DNA from 2 places in the Pseudomonas orientalis genome. Region 1 is predicted to be linked to the other one. Evidence: predicted binding sites of a transcription regulator. Region 1 holds the regulator's gene; the other holds the start of a gene.
What was found. The regulator sigma-54, encoded in region 1, starts transcription at its own class of promoters, with help from an activator protein. The targets are predictions, from matches to a motif close to ANTGGCATNNANNTTGCTNT.

Region 1 (4,525 bases):
TGCGTCGGGTCTGGTAGAGCCGGTATTTGCGGTGCTCTGCGCGTGGTTGGTGAGTCTGGCCGAAGTGCTGTTGCCCTTGGGGTTGGCACTGGCTGCCGGTGCGATGCTGCTGGTGGTGACCCATGAGGTCATCCCGGAGTCACGCCGCAACGGTCACGACAAGCTCGCCAGCCTGGGCTTGTGCATCGGGTTTTGCTTGATGATGGTGATGGACACGGCGTTGGGGTAGCGGGAGCGAGCCGGTTCGCTCCTGCAAGAGGAAGGCGTTATTCACCCTCGTCGAAGTAGTTGTTGATCAACGCGACCAACGCGTCCATCGCTTCCTGCTCCTGTTCACCCTCGGTTTTCAGATGGATTTTCGTGCCCTTGCCTGCGGCGAGCATCATCATCGCCATGATGCTTTTGCCGTCGACCATCGATTCCGGTGTGCGCCCGGCGCGGATCTGGCAGGGGAACTGCCCGGCGACACCGACAAACTTGGCTGATGCGCGGGCGTGCAAGCCCAGCTTGTTGATGATTTCAATTTCCCGAGCCGGCATCGCAGTGGTGTTCCTTTCAGCTAAGGTCGCGGTGGCGAACCTGGACATTCTTGAGGGTTTGTTGCAGCACCTGGCCCAGTCGCTCTGTCAGGTAGACGGAACGGTGGTGGCCGCCGGTACAGCCGATGGCAATGGTGACATAGGCGCGGTTGCTTGCGGCAAAGCGTGGTAACCATTTGAGCAGGTAGGTGGAGATATCCTGGAACATCTCTTCCACATCCGCTTGTGCCGCCAGGTAGTCGATCACGGGCTGGTCAAGGCCGGACTGGTCACGCAACTCCGGCTTCCAATACGGATTGGGCAGGCAGCGCACGTCGAACACCAGGTCGGCATCCACCGGCATGCCACGCTTGAAGCCGAACGACTCGACCAGAAACGCCGTACCAGGCTCCGGCTGGTTCAGCAACCGCAGCTTGATCGCATCGCGCAGTTGGTACAGGTTCAGGTTGGTGGTGTTGATCTTGAGGTCAGCCAGATCGATGATCGGCCCCAGCAGTTTGGTCTCGTCCTCAATGGCTTCGGCCAGGGAGCGGTTGGCGCTGCTGAGCGGGTGGCGTCGGCGGGTTTCGGAGAACCGCTTGAGCAGGGTCTCTTCGTCGGCGTCCAGGTACAGCACGTCGCAATGAATATGCTTGGCGCGCACTTCCTCGAGCAGTTCGGGGAACCGCGAGAGGTGACTGGGCAGGTTGCGGGCGTCGATCGACACGGCGACCAGCGGTTGCGCCAACTCGGTGTGGATCAGGGCGCGTTCCGCCAATTCCGGCAGCAAGCCGGCGGGCAGGTTGTCGATGCAATAGAAGCCGCTGTCTTCAAGAACATTGAGGGCAGTGCTCTTACCCGACCCGGAACGGCCGCTGACGATGATCAAACGCATGATTACTGCCCGCTTTGCTCATCCAGGACGACCTGATACAGCGCCTCGTTACTGCTGGCGCTGCGCAATTTATCGCGCACTTCCTTGCGGTCGAGCATGCTGGCGATCTGCCGGAGCAGCTCCAGGTGGGCATCGGTGGCGGCTTGCGGGACCAGCAGAACGAACAGCAGGTCGACCGGAGCGCCGTCGATGGCATCGAAATCGATAGGGTGATCCAGGTGCAGCAGAGCGCTGACCGGTGTTTCGCAGCCTTTGAGGCGGCAGTGGGGAATGGCGATGCCGTTGCCAAAACCGGTCGAGCCGAGTTTTTCACGGGCAATCAGCGCCTCGAAGACATCTTGCATCTCCAGCTCAGGCACTTGGCTGCTGATCAGGTTGGCAATTTGTTCGAGGGCTTTCTTCTTGCTGCCGCCCGGCACGTTCACGAGGGAACGGCCGGGGGTCAGGATGGTTTCAAGTTGGATCATGGGGGAGGGTTAACGACCTGTACCTTGCATCAGGTGCAGATTCTTTTCCTTATGCTTTTTGAGTTGGCGGTCAAGCTTGTCGGTGAGCAAGTCGATCGATGCATACATGTCTTCATGTTCGGCATTAGCAACCACTTCGCCACCGGGTATCTGCAGGGTCGCTTCGATTTTCTGCTGAAGCTTATCGACCTTCATGATGACCTGCACGTTGGTGATCTTGTCGAAATGTCCTTCAAGCTTCTTCAGCTTCTGCTCGACGTATTCGCGCATTGGAGGGGTGACTTCTACGTGGTGTCCACTGATGTTGACTTGCATACAGCTTCTCCTTCGTTGCCAGTGCATAAAGCGGCAGGCGAAAGGCGCCTGCCACTGGAACGCTGTGCCCCGCCCGTCACATCAAACGCTTACGCTCGCTGGAAGGCGCGATCCCAAGGGACTCGCGGTACTTGGCGACGGTTCGACGGGCGACCTGAATGCCTTGTGCCTCCAGTAAACCAGCGATCTTGCTGTCACTCAACGGCTTTTTCTGATTTTCCGCGGCAACCAGTTTTTTGATGATCGCGCGGATCGCCGTGGACGAGCATTCGCCGCCTTCGGAGGTGCTTACGTGGCTGGAGAAAAAGTATTTCAGCTCATAAATACCCCGTGGGGTATGCATGAATTTTTGCGTGGTTACCCGTGAAATCGTCGACTCGTGCATGCCCACCGCCTCGGCGATGTCATGCAGCACCAGCGGTTTCATGGCTTCGTCACCATATTCCAGGAAGCCGCGCTGGTGCTCGACAATCTGGGTGGCGACTTTCATCAGGGTTTCGTTGCGGCTTTGCAGGCTCTTGATGAACCAGCGCGCTTCCTGCAACTGGTTGCGCATGAACGTGTTGTCGGCGCTGGTATCGGCGCGGCGCACGAAACCGGCGTATTGCGGGTTGACCCGCAGGCGCGGTACCGATTCCTGGTTCAGCTCTACCAGCCAGCGCTCGTTGTCCTTGCGCACGATCACATCAGGCACGACATACTCGGCTTCGCTGGATTCGATCTGCGAGCCTGGACGAGGGTTGAGGCTCTGAACCAGCTCGATGACCTGGCGCAGCTCGTCTTCCTTGAGCTTCATGCGACGCATCAACTGGCTGTAGTCGCGGCTGCCCAGCAGGTCGATGTAGTCGCTGACCAGGCGCTTGGCTTCAGCCAGCCAAGGTGTCTTGGCCGGCAATTGGCGCAGTTGCAGCAACAGGCACTCGCTGAGCGTGCGGGCACCAATCCCGGCGGGCTCGAATTGCTGGATGCGGTGCAGGACGGCTTCGATCTCGTCCAGCTCGATATCCAGCTCCGGGTCGAACGCCTCAAGAATTTCTTCGAGCGTCTCATCCAGGTAACCCTGGTTATTGATGCAATCGATCAGGGTGACCGCGATCAGGCGATCGGTGTCGGACATCGGCGCCAGGTTCAGTTGCCACAGCAGGTGGCTCTGCAGGCTCTCGCCGACCGATGTGCGGGTGGTGAAGTCCCATTCGTCATCATCGTTGCTGGGCAGGCTGCTGGCGCTGGTCTGGTAGACGTCTTCCCAGGCGGTATCCACGGGAAGCTCGTTGGGAATGCGTTCGTTCCATTCGCCGTCCTCGAGGTTATCCACCGTCGGCGCGGTTTCCTGATAGGACGGTTCCTGTACGTCGGGATTGGGCTTTTGCTCGATGTTGTCGGCCAAAGGGTCTGTGTTGTCGAAGTCGTCGCCTTCTTCCTGGCGTTCGAGCATCGGATTGGACTCCAGGGCCTCCTGGATTTCCTGTTGCAGGTCCAGGGTCGACAATTGGAGCAGGCGGATGGCCTGTTGCAGCTGCGGTGTCATCGTCAGCTGCTGGCCCATTCTCAGGACTAGCGATGGTTTCATGGCAGGGGCTTAACACCTTATTCGCCGGCGCAATGCGCCATCCACGACAGGGCGCGTGAGCGCCAAACATAAGCAAATTATATGCCTGATATCGGGGCCTTTGCCTAGAGCGCGGTAACAATAAAAAAACCGAGGTTCTTATTGACTCGCTCGCACTCTCGCGAATGGCCCGATAGCACCGTGTTTACAGGCGGAACTCGTGACCCAGGTAAACTTCTTTCACCAGTTCGTTGGCCAGGATCGTCGCGGAATCTCCTTCGGCGATCAATTGCCCATCGTTGACGATGTAAGCGGTTTCGCAGATATCCAGGGTTTCACGCACGTTGTGGTCGGTGATCAGCACACCGATGCCCTTGGCCTTGAGGTGATGAATGATCTGCTTGATATCGCCTACCGAGATCGGGTCAACACCGGCAAAGGGTTCGTCCAGCAGGATGAACTTGGGGGCGGTCGCCAGGGCGCGGGCGATCTCCACACGGCGACGCTCACCACCGGACAGGCTCATGCCCAGGTTGTCGCGAATATGGTTGATGTGGAATTCCTGCAGCAGGCTTTCCAGCTCCTTGCGGCGACCGTCGCGATCAAGCTCCTTGCGGGTCTCGAGGATCGCCATGATGTTGTCGGCTACCGACAGTTTGCGAAAGATCGACGCCTCCTGGGGAAGATAGCCGATACCTGCGCGCGCACGGCCGTGCATGGGCTGGTGGCTGACGTCAAGGTCGTCGATCAATACGCGGCCCTGGTCCGCCTGGACCAGCCC
Region 2 (4,525 bases), 1.2 Mb from region 1:
GCTGTCGACCATGGTTTCGCATATCCGCAAGGCGGCCGAAGACGTCAACAGCCGTGCCCAGGCGCTGTCGGGGTTGTCTGGCGGCGCTTATGAAGGCATGGAGCAGCAGTCCGGCGAGATCACCAGCATGGCCGGCGCGGTGGAAGAGTTCAGCGCTACCTCGCTGAATATCGCCGACAACATGGGCAATACCGAGCGTCTGGCCCAGGAAAATGCACAGCAGACCCGTATCGGGCGTGCCTCGATGGAAGAGGCGTCGTCGTCCCTGGAACATATCGCCACCGCGCTCAACAGCACCGCGACGGTGATCAACACCTTGGGCCAGCGCTCCCAGGAAATCGGCGGTATCGTCGGCGTGATCACCTCGATTGCCGAACAGACCAACCTGCTGGCGCTCAATGCCGCCATCGAAGCGGCCCGTGCGGGTGAGCAAGGTCGCGGCTTTGCCGTGGTCGCCGACGAAGTACGCAACCTGGCCTCGCGCACCCGCCAGGCCACCGATGAAATTTCCGGAATGATCCAGAGCATCCAGCAGGAAACCGGTAATGCCATCACCACCATGGAACACGGCAACGTGCTGATGCAGGAAGGCCTGTCGCGCAACGCCGATGTGGCCTCGGCCCTGGCGCGCATCGACGAGCAGAGCCGTTCGGCCGGCCAGCAGTTCGCCGCAATCACCACCGCCACCCAGGAGCAGAGCAGCACCGCGACGTTGCTCAGCAGCAACTTGCAGAGCATCGCACTGGCTAACAGCGAGCAGCGTGAAGTGGTGTCGAACCTGGCGATCACCGCCAAAGAGCTGGAAACCCTGGCGGCGGGCTTGCGGCATGAGGTGGATCGCTTCCGCTAAGCTACCCATGCGCTCCAGCGTAAGGCTCAAGAGCTCGCCGCCGGGCGGTATTGCAACGCCTCTTGCAGATGGTGGCGAGCGATGGCGTCTTTCTGTTCCAGGTCGGCCAGTGTACGCGCCACCTTGAGCAAGCGATGGGCCGCCCGCAACGAAAGCGTCAGCCGCTCGCAGGCGTTTTCCAGCCAACTTTCATCGACCTTCGCCAGCGTGCAGTATTCGCGCAGCCCCGGCAGGTCGAGGAATGCGTTGGCGCAGCCCTGGCGTCGTTGCTGGCGTTCCCGCGCATCGGCCACCAGCGCCGCCGATTTCGCGGTGGTGTCATCGGTCTGTTGTGCCGGGCTCAGCGCCGTGGCTTCCCGGGCCACCGTCAGGTGCAGATCGATCCGGTCCAGCAACGGCCCGGAAAGCTTGTTGCGATAGCGCTGGACCTGTTCCGGTGTACACCGGCAACGGCCGCTGGGTTCGCCCATATAGCCGCAAGGGCAAGGGTTCATCGCGGCGACCAGTTGAAAGCGCGCCGGGAAACTCACTCGGTCACGGGCGCGGGAAATTACGATATGCCCTGATTCGAGTGGCTCGCGCAGCACCTCAAGCACCTTGCGATCAAATTCCGGCAACTCATCCAGGAACAGCACGCCGTGATGGGCCAGCGTAATCTCCCCTGGTTGCGGCTTTGACCCGCCACCCACCAGCGCAGGGCCGGATGCCGAATGGTGCGGCTGGCGAAACGGCCGGTGCGGCCAATGGCTCAACGGTGCCAGGCTGACCACGGATTGAATCGCCGCAACCTCCAGCGCTTCCTGCTCACTGAGCGGTGGCAGCAACCCCGGCAGGCGGCTGGCGAGCAGCGTCTTGCCGGTGCCGGGCGGCCCGCTGAACAGCAGGTTATGCGCCCCCGCCGCCGCGATCAGCAAGGCGCGCTTGGCTGCCAGTTGGCCCTGGACTTCACTGAGGTCCGGGTAAGGTTTGTTCAGATACAGCAAGCCGTCCGACCGGTAGGGCTCGATCGGCACATGCCCATTCAAGTGCGCCACCGCCTGCAGCAAGTGGTCCACCGCAATCACCTTCAATCCTGATGCCAGGCACGCTTCTTCAGCGTTTGCCCTGGGCACCATCAAGGTGCGCCCGGCCTTGCGCGCCGCCAAAGCGGCCGGCAACACGCCTTTGACCGCGCGTACCTCGCCGGACAGCGCCAACTCGCCGAGGCACTCGACATCATCGAGCATCAACGCCGGCACTTGCACGCTGGCCGCCAGGATTCCCAGTGCAATCGCCAGATCAAAACGCCCGCCGTCCTTGGGCAGGTCGGCTGGCGCCAGGTTGAGCGTGATGCGCCGCGCCGGGTATTGCAGGGCCGAGTTGAGAATGGCGCTGCGTACGCGGTCCTTGCTTTCCTTTACCGCGGTTTCCGGCAAGCCCACCAGCGTCAGTGACGGCAACCCATTGGCCATGTGTACTTCGACAGTGACGACGGGGGCTTCGACGCCGACCTGGGCGCGGCTGTGGACGATGGCGAGGGACATGCTCGATCCTTGAATGGGAGGCCGCTTCCTGCGGATTATTCAAGGGTAGACGAGGTGGGAATGCGCACAGTGGGGGAGGTTTTACAGAACGTATCCAGACAACGAAGTGAGGGAGGGGGCAAGCCCTGATGCTAAGGCTTTTTTGTAGGAGCGAGCTTGCTCGCGAAAAACGTCAACGGTAACGCGTGCTTCCTGAATGAACGCGGTGCCTATGAGTTTTTCGCGAGCAAGCTCGCTCCTACAGAGGGCGGCATCAGGGCTTGCCTCCCACACTCATCGGGTTTATTCAGCCGATGGGGGCGTCAGCCGCGCTTCCAGTTCCGCCACCTTCGCCTCCAGGCTCTCGAGCCGCGCACGTGTGCGGGCCAATACCACCATCTGGCTGTCGAATTCTTCACGGCTGACCAGATCGAGCTTGCTGAAGCCACTTTGCAGCAATGCCTTGAACTGGCTTTCGATTTCGTTGCGGGGCAGCGGGGTATCGCCGCTGAACAGGCGAGAGGCGTGGCCGCTCAGGGCGTCGAGGAAGTCTTTGGGCGCGAGCATGGGAAATATTCCGGAAAACAGTTGGCCGGCAGTGTATCACGCAGCGTCTATAGTCTTTTCACGGCCTTGGTGCGCACGCTTTTCGCGCATGGGGATGGGCGGTCGCGCACTGTTTTGATGCGCATCGCCGCTGCCGGAACGCCCCGCAGGTGGGCATAAGCGGGCAACGGACTGATTTCAGTGATTTTTACGGAGCTGGCAAGGTTTCTGCTTAGACCACCGTGACCCATGCACTGATGCAGTCGCTGTGACGAATGCAGTGCGCCGACGGATCAGGGGTACAGGTTTCGTCACCAGTGGTTCGCTGGCGTCGCCACGGTAATACGCAGGCGACGATGCGTTACAAAGCCAGGCACTGCGCTTAGACTTGAGACGGGTTTGTTTTCCTGGGGCAAGTCCACCAATTCGGGAGAGAGTTTTCATGAAGCTAGTCACTGCCATCATCAAGCCGTTCAAGTTGGACGACGTACGCGAGTCACTGTCCGAGATCGGCGTGCAGGGCATTACCGTTACTGAGGTCAAGGGCTTCGGGCGGCAGAAGGGTCATACCGAGCTGTATCGCGGCGCGGAATACGTGGTCGATTTCCTGCCTAAGGTGAAGATTGATGTCGCCATTGACGACAAGGACCTTGACCGGGTTATCGAGGCGATAACCAAGGCCGCCAACACCGGCAAGATCGGTGACGGCAAGATCTTCGTGGTCAATCTGGAACAGGCTATCCGCATCCGTACCGGCGAAACCGATACCGACGCAATCTAAGCCGCCAAACCCCAACGCCCCAGGAGAAAAACACTATGACTCTGCGTAAATTCGCAGGGCTCGGAGCCCTGTTGTCCATCGTAATGCCAAGCCTTGCAATGGCGGCGGACGAAGTGGCGGCTCCAGTCCTCAACTCCGGCGACACCGCCTGGATGCTGACCGCCACCGCACTGGTGCTGTTCATGACCATTCCTGGCCTGGCACTGTTCTACGGCGGTATGGTCCGCTCCAAAAATATCCTGTCGGTGATGATGCAATGCTTCGCCATCACTGGCCTGATCAGCATCCTGTGGGTTGTCTACGGCTACAGCATTGCGTTCGATACCACCGGTATGGAACAGGGCGTCGTCAACTTCAATTCCTTCTTCGGCGGCATGGGCAAGGCATTCCTGGCGGGCGTTACCCCAGCCAGCATCACCGGGCCTGCGGCGCTGTTCCCGGAAGCGGTATTCATCACCTTCCAGATGACGTTTGCCATCATCACTCCAGCGCTGATCGTCGGTGCATTCGCCGAGCGCATGAAGTTTTCCGCGATGCTGATCTTCATGGCTATCTGGTTCACCCTGGTTTATGCGCCGATTGCGCACATGGTCTGGAGCGGCAACGGCGGCCTGATGTGGGACTGGGGTGTGCTGGATTTCGCCGGGGGCACCGTGGTGCACATCAACGCCGGTGTGGCCGGCCTGGTGGCGTGCATCGTGCTCGGCAAGCGCAAAGGCTTCCCGACCACCCCGATGGCACCGCACAACCTGGGTTACACCCTGATCGGCGCGGCCATGCTGTGGATCGGCTGGTTCGGCTTCAACGCCGGTTCCGCTGCCGCAGCCAACGGCACGGCCGGTATGG

Region 2: the regulator sigma-54 is predicted to act here: its motif matches at 3,114-3,133, upstream of glnK (P-II family nitrogen regulator).

Annotation. Positions count from the first base shown of each region.
Region 1 is NZ_CP094351.1:980,976-985,500, forward strand. Features, by position in the region: gene MRY17_RS04230 (ZIP family metal transporter) at 1-229, shown strand, start outside; gene MRY17_RS04235 (HPr family phosphocarrier protein) at 267-539, opposite strand; gene rapZ (RNase adapter RapZ) at 556-1,413, opposite strand; gene ptsN (PTS IIA-like nitrogen regulatory protein PtsN) at 1,416-1,880, opposite strand; gene hpf (ribosome hibernation-promoting factor, HPF/YfiA family) at 1,890-2,195, opposite strand; gene MRY17_RS04255 (RNA polymerase factor sigma-54) at 2,272-3,765, opposite strand; gene lptB (LPS export ABC transporter ATP-binding protein) at 3,950-4,525, opposite strand, start outside.
Region 2 is NZ_CP094351.1:5,599,739-5,604,263, reverse strand. Features, by position in the region: gene MRY17_RS25250 (methyl-accepting chemotaxis protein) at 1-850, shown strand, start outside; gene MRY17_RS25245 (YifB family Mg chelatase-like AAA ATPase) at 877-2,373, opposite strand; gene MRY17_RS25240 (accessory factor UbiK family protein) at 2,656-2,919, opposite strand; gene glnK (P-II family nitrogen regulator) at 3,341-3,679, shown strand; gene MRY17_RS25230 (ammonium transporter) at 3,715-4,525, shown strand, end outside.